One region of the Shewanella sp. SR43-4 genome, then DNA from elsewhere that is predicted to be linked to it. Evidence: predicted binding sites of a transcription regulator. Region 1 holds the regulator's gene; each other region holds the start of a gene.

Region 1 (3,288 bases):
TTGCCGCAAGAAGCCAGTATTTTTCGCAAACTGACCGTATACGACAATATTATGGCCGTATTGCAGACTCGCAAAGAACTCACTACCGACCAACGGATTGAGCAGGTAGAGCATTTATTAGAAGAATTCCATATCACTCATATTCGCGACAGCCAAGGCATGTCGTTGTCTGGTGGGGAACGTCGTCGAGTAGAGATAGCGCGCGCGCTGGCCGCTAATCCTAAATTTATTTTGCTCGATGAGCCTTTTGCGGGGGTTGACCCTATTTCTGTCATCGACATAAAAAAAATCATTCAACAGCTTAAAAACCGCGGCTTAGGGGTATTAATTACCGATCATAACGTACGTGAAACCTTAGACGTCTGTGAGCGCGCTTATATTGTCAGCCAGGGCAATTTAATTGCCGAAGGCACACCTGATGAGATATTGAGTAATCAACAAGTTCGGGCTGTGTACTTAGGTGAACAATTCAAGCTATAGTTACTTTACTGGCCTTTTAGTCTATCTAACTCATTTCATTGAACGATATCTAAATAGCGTTAAATGTCATTGATGTATGTGACAATCGATTACAGTTTTCGAGATTGTCATTTTTATGGAAATCATCTAGGGATAAGCGGTAAATGAAAGCGTCACTCCAACTCAAAATGGGTCAACACTTAACCATGACCCCTCAATTGCAGCAAGCGATCCGCTTACTGCAATTATCGTCATTGGAGCTACAGCAAGAAATCCAACAAGCATTGGACTCAAACCCATTGCTTGAAATAGAAGATGAGTTTTCTCAAGCAAAAGACTCAGTAAAAGAAAGTCGCGACCAATCGGACACCGACTTTAGTGACAACAGCGTGGTCAATATAGAAAAAGACACCTCAACAGTCGACACAGCAGAATCCATGACCAAAGAAACCATGGACGATTTAGCTATGGATACCACATGGGATGAAGTGTACACCGCCTCACCAATGTCAGGTTCAGGCAGCGCTAGCATGCGCGATGATGATATGCCATTCCAAGGTGAAACGACTGAAGGCTTATATGAGCATTTAGAGTGGCAAAAAAATCTCACACCATTTTCTGACACAGATCGAGCGATTGCTACCGCGATCATTGATGCCATTGATGAACGCGGTTACTTAACCCAAAGCACTGAAGATATTCTCGAAGCCATGGGTGATGAAAGTGTCGAACTAGATGAAGTTGAAGCGGTATTAAAACGTATTCAACACTTTGATCCCGTTGGTGTTGCCGCACGAGATTTAAGCGAATGTTTATTCATTCAATTAGCCCAATATGCCGACACAACCCCACATATAGACAATGCCCGTCTGCTCATTAAAGACTATTTAGATTTAATTGCTGGGCGCGATTTTAGATTATTGATGCGCAAAACCAAGCTCAAAGAAAACGAGTTGCGTGACGCGATCACCTTAATCCAGTCACTTAACCCTCGCCCGGGCTTGTTAGTCACCGCTATTGATGACGAATATGTTATTCCTGATGTAACCGTACTAAAGAAGAATGGCCGTTGGGTTGTAGAGTTAAACCCAGACAATATGCCTAAAATTGGCGTTAATCAACAATATGCAGCCATGGCTAGAAGCAGTAAAAACTCTGCCGATAGCCAATTTATTCGCGGTCATTTACAAGAAGCTAAATGGTTCATCAAGAGTATCGAAAGCCGCAATGAGACCTTATTGAAAGTCGCCAATTGTATTGTGCAATTTCAGCAAGGTTTCTTTGAATATGGTGAAGAAGCCATGAAACCTATGGTACTCAATGATATTGCTGAAGCAGTAGAAATGCATGAATCGACTATTTCACGGGTTACCACTCAAAAATATATGCACACACCACGTGGGCTATTTGAATTAAAGTACTTTTTCTCTAGCCATGTCAGCACCGACGATGGCGGAGAATGCTCATCTACCGCTATTCGTGCTTTTATCAAAAAACTGGTTGCAGCAGAAAACCAGCAAAAGCCATTAAGTGACAGCAAAATGGCCCAACTGCTGGCAGATCAGGGGATCAACGTTGCGCGTCGTACGATTGCAAAATATCGCGAAGCGATGCTCATTCCGCCCTCAAACCAACGTAAGAGTTTATAACCTACAAAGCAACGGAGGATTTTTATGCTTATCAATATGACAGGTAGAAATATCGACATTACCGAATCTTTACGTGAATACGTTCAAGGTAAATTTTCAAAGCTTGAACGACACTTCGATCAGATCAATAATGTACACGTTGTGCTCAATGTAGAAAAATTACAACAAAAAGCAGAAGCTAAAATCAACCTTAATGGTGCAGAGATTTTTGCCATGTCAGAAAGCACTGATATGTATGCTGCAATAGACGCCCTGATCGATAAACTCGACCGTCAGGTAATTAAACACAAAGAGAAGTATACAAAACACTAACGATGGAACTTTGTACCATTCTGCAGCCGGAATGCACTACCTGTGCCACACCGGGCAGTAAGAAAAAAGTACTGGAACTCATCAGCAATTTAGTCGCTGCCCAGTACCCACCCCTATCTTCGCAAGAGGTTTTTGAAAGCCTATTAGCGAGAGAGAAAATGGGTAGCACAGGTATAGGAAATGGCATTGCGATACCTCATGGTAGATTAACGGCCATAGAACATCCGATCGCAATATTTATTAAATGTGAAGAAGCCATTGCCTTTGATGCAATCGATAAACAGCCCGTGGATATTTTATTTGCTTTGTTAGTACCTGCAGATCAGTGCCAACAGCATTTAAGCACGCTATCAAGCGTGGCTCAAAAATTAAGCGATAAGCAAATATTGAAACAGCTTCGTAAAACTCACGACTCAACAGAACTTTATCGGGTTATTACTGCATGAAACTTGTCATAGTATCGGGACGTTCAGGCTCAGGAAAATCTGTTGCTCTAAGAGTATTAGAAGATCTAGGGTATTATTGTGTTGATAATTTGCCTTTACCACTGATTGGCATATTACTGGCTCAGCTCAAAGGTAATAATGATCTAGTGGCAATTAGTGTTGATGTACGCAACATTGCCGAGCAAGGTAAAGTCCTTCAAGATCAACTTGCCTTACTTGAACATGACACTGAAATTATTAGCTTCTTTTTGAATTCTAATGATAAAGTGCTACTCAAACGCTATAGCGAAACGCGTCGATTACACCCGTTATCTAAAAATCATATTTCACTGCAAGAAGCGATCATATTAGAAGGCCGTTTACTTGAGCCTATCGCAAAAATTGTTGATCATTATATTGACACCTCTGCCCTGAATATTTAC
Region 2 (3,288 bases), on a different contig from region 1:
TAGGAACCGGTTTTTTTGGTGGTGAAGGTTTCATTCTACAAAGCCTTAAAGGTGATGGTATGGCATTTGTGCATGCCGGTGGCACACTGATAAAAAAAGAATTACGTGGTGAGACATTGCGAGTTGATACTGGGTGTTTAGTCGGATTTACGCCCGGGATTGATTATGATATTCAGCGCGCTGGTTCTTTAAAATCAATGGTGTTTGGTGGCGAAGGTTTGTTTCTTGCGACCTTGCAAGGTCATGGGACAGTATGGTTACAAAGCTTACCGTTTTCTCGCATGGCTGACAGAATTATTGCTCATGCACCATCTCGTGGTGGCAAAGATCAGGGTGAAGGATCTGTGCTTGGTGGAATAGGGCGGATGATTAACTAATCTGGGCATTGGCTGATCTTATTCATTTTCGTTCGTAATTAGATGCTCAGACGATTTAGCGCTAATTGTCTGAGCCGTCTTTAGGAAGCGGCTTTTAAAAGGATGGTTGCCTGTTACCGACCAGCTGCCCAGTGGTTAATTCAAGGTTATTAATCTACGTTTGTTAATTTCATTATGTGTTGGTATTGCTCTTGTGTGACGGGCTGAACACTCAGGCGAGTACCTTTAGCCACTAGTACCATATCTTGCAGTAAGGGATCTGCCTTCAATTGCTTCAAGCTGACTGGGTTAGAGAATTTGGCCATAAATTGAATATGCACTTGCCACCAACGAGGTGCAGTGGCGTCAGATTTCATATCAAAATACGCTGAGCGGTCATCAAAAGCGCTGACATCAATTTGAGGCTGACTGCTAATGTTGGCTAAACCTACAATGGCAGGTAATTTGCAGCTAGAGTGGTAAAACAACACTAGATCACCCAATGCGATTTGATCGCGAATATAATTACGTGCTTGATAGTTACGAATACCTTGCCAAGCAACCGTTTGCTGCTCACACATCTGAAGATCATCAATGCTAAAGTCATCTGGTTCAGACTTCATTAACCAATAGTTCATGCGATTCCATTACTGTCATTAAAGAGAGTGAATTACTTTTCTGTGCTTGATTATGGCAATGTACACGCTGCGAAGACAATTAGGCAAATAAAAAGCCGATAGCACTGTGCTATCGGCTTTTTATAACAGTGGTCATTCAACAGTTATTAATGAATGCTAATAAGTCGGTTTGGCAATAACAGTTTGACCAATAGGGGTTAAACTTAATAAGGCTAACTTAAGATGTTGTAACGCGAAAGGAATACCTATAATTGTTACAAAACAAGCCAATGCATGGACTAGATGGCCAATCGCAAGCCAAATACCAAAGCATAAAAACCATATAACATTACCGACTAAACCTAACGTGCCAGTGCCAATATCTTCTTGGCCTGAAAGGTGTTTTCGGTTAACCGTTTCTTGCCCAAATGGCCAGAAAGCTAGCTCGCCAATAACAAAACATGCACGGCCAAATGGGATACCAATGATACTGATAAAGCATAATAGCCCCACCAACCACCATGCTAGGCCCATGATAAAACCACCCATAAGAAACCAAGCAATATTAAAGATTAAGCGTAAAAGTGACATTTTCAATCCTATCAATAGTCAATATTACTTAGAATATAGCGATATTCATGCCATCTTTTTAACTGTTTGATTATAATAGGTTAAATGTTAATTTTTTACTTTATGATTAGGTGTGTGTGATGAGTAATACAAATGAATCGATGAGATTTATCATTTTTTAGTTAAAATACTCATATTACAGTTGATTAAGGCAATGTATGTTTTCGATAAGCCCAGTACAAGCGATGAACTTTGATGGACGCAGCATCTATATTAAACGGGATGATCTATTACATGCTGATTTTAGTGGTAATAAAGCGCGTAAATTTTATCATTTCCTGCATCATGATTATTCACACGTTACCCAGCTAGTGGCATCGGGCTCGGCACAAGCCAACTCATTATACTCCTTGTCTGTACTTGCAAAGCTGCAAGGATGGAAATTTGATTACTATGTAAGTCATATCAACACATTCTTGTTACAACATGCTCAGGGTAACTATGCTGCTGCGATACAAAATGGTGCCAATATTATTGATGTCAGTCATTTGGCCGATGCCGAAAACCTTCAAGGTATGCATTTAGACGATGCGATGCAACACATTGTGTCGTCGCATCCAAATTACACAGATAAAAATCAATTACTATTTATTCCCGAAGGTGGACGTTGTGGGTATGCCGAAACCGGGATAACACAACTCGCCACTGAAATTATTCAATGGGCTCAAGACCGACGACTAAATGAGTTGATGGTATTTCTCCCCTCAGGTACGGGGACCACTGCGGCTTATTTAAATAAACAAATTATTCAACAACTGACTCAATTATCATTAACGGAAGTTTTTGCTATTGAGGTGTTAACTTGTAGTACTGTTGGCGGAGATAAATATTTACGCCAACAGTTTTCACAATTAGTTGATGAGATTTATTTTCCTAGAATTATTAATGATGGTCATAAATATCATTTTGGGAAATTATCACAACGTTGTTTTGATATGTGGAAAACAGTTTGCCAGTCGGGAATTGAATTTGAATTGTTGTATGATCCGGTTGGCTTTTTAGTATTACAACATTATTTAAATAGTCAGGCTGTCAGTGCCACCAATGTTCTTTACATACATCAGGGGGGAGCCTTAGGCAATAAAACCATGTTACCAAGATACCAACGAAAATTTCCTCACTCGGTTTGATCACACCAGTGCAGGATACATTTTTGCTACAAGGTATTGATAGTAAGAGAAATAGGTTTTTTAGATGGTTAACTTGGGGTTTAAAATTGAAGAGTAACTTGAAAATAAGCTAGTGAGCTATTCATTTTACTCTGTTTTAATAAACATCGGTAATTGAGAGGAGAATACCGAGAAATGAGTTTATTAAATAACAGAGTAAATGATTAACGCAAAGCGTTAGGGGGGATTACTTATTAGCTGATAATAACCATTTCATGAAGTTTATTGCTTCAATACGCTTTGAAAAGGTTTTTTTGTTTTTACCTAGGCTGTCGGTAAAAGCAATTGAGTTTTTGTTTGACGAAATAGAATTAACTGGAAAGCTAACTGAAATTTCGTGTCCATTAATGTTGTATGACATTGGCCACACTCCTTCTATATATTCACCCATTAGGTGAGACAATTGTTCAATAAAATATCCTTGGCATTTTTTAGTGTTGCAAAAGATTAATGTTTCGAGATTTAACTTAACCTATCTTTTACTCACTAATCAAGTGTTGTTATGTGAATAGTTGA
Region 3 (3,288 bases), on a different contig from region 1:
GCTGTAATACTTACCTACAATACACTTAGTTAGGCCTGCGCCTTTGTTTCATTTTATGGTTGTATAAAACGGTATAAGAGATTATTTAGATATGTGCTTACTGGCTGTAAAGTATATTACGGGCTGAATCGTTATCTAAAAAAGGCTCCAACACATTTTAGTGTTGAAGCCATTGATAATTACCTTTGGATAAAAACATGGGGGCTATTTATCCCGAATCACTACGATTAAAATTTATATTCAAACCCGACCGAGGCCTATTTTAAATCGGTTGAGAAATTAGCATCATCAATATCATCGGTTGCACAATCATCGGTTGCACTATCAAGGTTTAAGTCACTGTCATATAGTGTGTAGTCGACCTCAGCGGTCCAGCTTTCGTTAATATGATAACTACCACCAACACCAGCAAATAAACCTTCATCATCAGTGCTGTCGCGAGCGCCAAGAACTGAATAATCAGTCTTGTAGCACAATTGACCACCATGGACACAAAGACTGATGTTGTCTGACACTGGCAAACCTAATTTTAAATTCAGGGAATAGCCATTAGTATCTGTATTGGCTAAATCGTTGCCCTAGTTACCAAAGTTAATTTCACCATCTTCAACTGCAATGTATTGATTCAATCCATAACCTGCAAATACTTGATATGCATCTTTGTCGTCATCACATTCTTCGTCGCCGTCTACTCGTAAATAACCATAGTTAGCAACAACGTAGAACCCTTATGCATCTACTTCTGGATTATATGTTTTTGCTTGTACGCTAGTGTTTAAGAAACCAGCGGTAAATAAGTGTACCCACTAATATTGTCTTTTTCCTTACATATCCCACCACTTAACTCGAGTTGAAGTGAGTTAAATAGGTGAGCTTTTTGCGCTGCCACAAACCGCATAAACATTGACGACTTAATTCGCTATTTAATCTTTTATTCACTCCGGTATAAACATTAATACTCCACAATGCTTGGTTAAATGACTTGAGTCAATCATGTAGATATCAGACAAGTTTATGTTCTCTATTGGGGAGTAAATTAAACCACAACCGTGTGTGTAAAAACTTCATATTCCTTGTAAATTATTCATCTTTTATAGATTAAGCAGATAAACTTGATTTTATTTTTCAATAAAATCAAGTTTATAAGTTTATTTTATTGTTGGGGTGTTTATTGCATCTAAGAAAGTAAGCTAACAATGGTTAGTAGTACAGTCAAAACAGGAGTGAATATGTTAAATCAAAAAACAAGTGTAGAGAATGTAACAGATGTCATCCAAGTTATGAGAGCTGGTGTCGAGTTTTACCAAGACGCAATTGAGAAGGTCAGTAACCCAGCGCTCAAAAGTACTTTCACCAAAATGGCCACGAAAAAAGCCACAGCGATTCAAGCATTACAACCACTCGCCATTGCTGAGCAAGGTGATATTGAAGATGGGAGTTCTTTTGCGGTAGAGTCGCGCAAAATATACACCAAATTTGTGGCAGTGTTCTCAAGTGATGAAGACTACACCTATATTAAGCAACTTGAAGAAGTTGAAGATAAGGTGCTTGAAGTGCTAGATGATGCAATCGATAAAAATCAACAGGGCCAGGCATTACTTATACTGACCAATATTCGAGCGGATGCACAATCGATGCACGACGAAATGAAAACTCTGCAACAGTTACAGAAAAACTAGTACTGGTTCATTGTTTAAATGCCCTGCGGCGGGGTATTTGTATGCTTGGTTGTAATCTCTAAAGCCGGACTACGGACTACGGACTACGGATATATCAAAATTATAGCTGTCGCTGATGTGTATTTTATACCGAACCACATCATCAATACACATCATCGGCTGTGGGTTTTGTCCAAGATGTAATTATTTAAGATGGATATGTCTACTGCGGCGACCCAGAATTTTTCTCACCTGGAGGAGTATTTAATTATGAATAACGACATTATTAAAGGTAAATGGAAGCAGGCATCTGGTTCACTAAAAGCACGTTGGGGTAAATTAACCGACGATGATTTACAGGAAATCGATGGAAAACTTGAGAAATTCCAAGGTAAGATGCAAGAGAAATATGGTATGGCTAAAGATGAGGCTAAAAAGGAATTCGACAAGTCACACTCTTAGCGTATAACCAATGAAAAAGGCGTCATGTTATATGACGCCTTTTAAAGCTCAGACTCGAACGTTCTCTGAGCTGATGTCAATATTATTGCTTATTAATCAAAAAGATGCTTGGCTAAGTTCTGTTATTCAAACTGACTAATCTCGTCTGAAATACCTTAACTATGAGCTTTACAGCCATCATAGAGCATAGCAATTATGATTTATATTGGCTTGCGCACAGCGTTATTAACATTATGCCTTTCAATCATTTGAATAAAAAACTCAATAAAAACTATAGATATAGATAACCTTTAGTTAATTATTTTTGAGGTTTCTGTGAAATCCACAGTTTAATATGCCCTTGGACGACCACCACACCATTGGTATCATAGGCTTTAACATCGACTAACATATCGCCCACTTGCCACTGCTCTGGTTTTACCTCTGCAACACATAGAATATCACTCGCCGCTTTTGCGGTGTAATCGACTGACATTCCTTTTGGTATCCAACGCAAATGCGCCGGAATCGATGCTTCAGCCATAGTGCCCATAGCCATTTCTAAACCATTACAAATAGCAATAACATGCACAGTGCCAATATGATTTTGGACTTTTTTACGCTTTTTGATTAAGCATTCACAACGGTTCACACGTAAATCGCTTATGTAAGGATGTACTGTGCCAAAATAGGGCGCCATACGCGCTACCATTTTAGAGAATATATGCTTACCAAAAGGGTACGCGGTCACTTTTTTATATAGCGACATGACTTTATTAGATTTAGTTTGGGCCATTGGAAAGACTCTGGTTATTGTGTAAGTAAGTTGTCTGGTCGGATGAGGTTAGCATTGTTGTAACCTGCGGTGAAGTCATGATCAATATTTTCCATCGCTCATTACACTGGCCACAGGTATAATTTACTTGATTAGACACTTTAAGGATGAATTTTGAAAACTGACTCACTGATATTAAATTATTTTAAAGGTATGGCTATGGGGGCGGCAGATGTTGTCCCTGGCGTGTCTGGCGGCACAATTGCATTTATTACCGGTATTTTAGACCCGCTGTTGGATGGTATTCGCAAAATTAATTTGTCGTTAGTGGGGGTGATTAAACAAAAAGGGATTAAAGGTGCTTTTTTACACATTAACGGTCCTTTTTTATTGTGTGTATTTGGCGGTATTTTA

The links. Region 1 encodes sigma-54, which starts transcription at its own class of promoters, with help from an activator protein. Its sites were predicted from a motif close to GTTGGCACGNNNNTNGNNT; they were not measured.
Region 2: H5123_RS04130 (YccF domain-containing protein) is a predicted target of sigma-54. The motif match lies at 1,601-1,619, and genes of this name have one in related genera.
Region 3: H5123_RS19030 (PA2169 family four-helix-bundle protein) is a predicted target of sigma-54. The motif match lies at 1,159-1,177, and genes of this name have one in related genera.

Annotation. Positions count from the first base shown of each region.
Region 1 is NZ_JACJEB010000001.1:208,661-211,948, forward strand. It holds gene lptB (LPS export ABC transporter ATP-binding protein) at 1-480, shown strand, start outside; gene H5123_RS00990 (RNA polymerase factor sigma-54) at 624-2,108, shown strand; gene hpf (ribosome hibernation promoting factor) at 2,133-2,420, shown strand; gene ptsN (PTS IIA-like nitrogen regulatory protein PtsN) at 2,423-2,866, shown strand; gene rapZ (RNase adapter RapZ) at 2,863-3,288, shown strand, end outside.
Region 2 is NZ_JACJEB010000003.1:71,033-74,320, forward strand. It holds gene H5123_RS04120 (TIGR00266 family protein) at 1-377, shown strand, start outside; gene H5123_RS04125 (EVE domain-containing protein) at 527-994, opposite strand; gene H5123_RS04130 (YccF domain-containing protein) at 1,151-1,564, opposite strand; gene H5123_RS04135 (1-aminocyclopropane-1-carboxylate deaminase/D-cysteine desulfhydrase) at 1,762-2,733, shown strand; gene H5123_RS04140 (hypothetical protein) at 2,960-3,133, opposite strand.
Region 3 is NZ_JACJEB010000023.1:28,718-32,005, reverse strand. It holds partial or broken gene H5123_RS19035 (outer membrane beta-barrel protein) at 258-560, opposite strand; gene H5123_RS19030 (PA2169 family four-helix-bundle protein) at 1,230-1,679, shown strand; gene H5123_RS19025 (CsbD family protein) at 1,929-2,120, shown strand; gene H5123_RS19020 (hotdog fold domain-containing protein) at 2,419-2,895, opposite strand; gene H5123_RS19015 (DUF368 domain-containing protein) at 3,088-3,288, shown strand, end outside.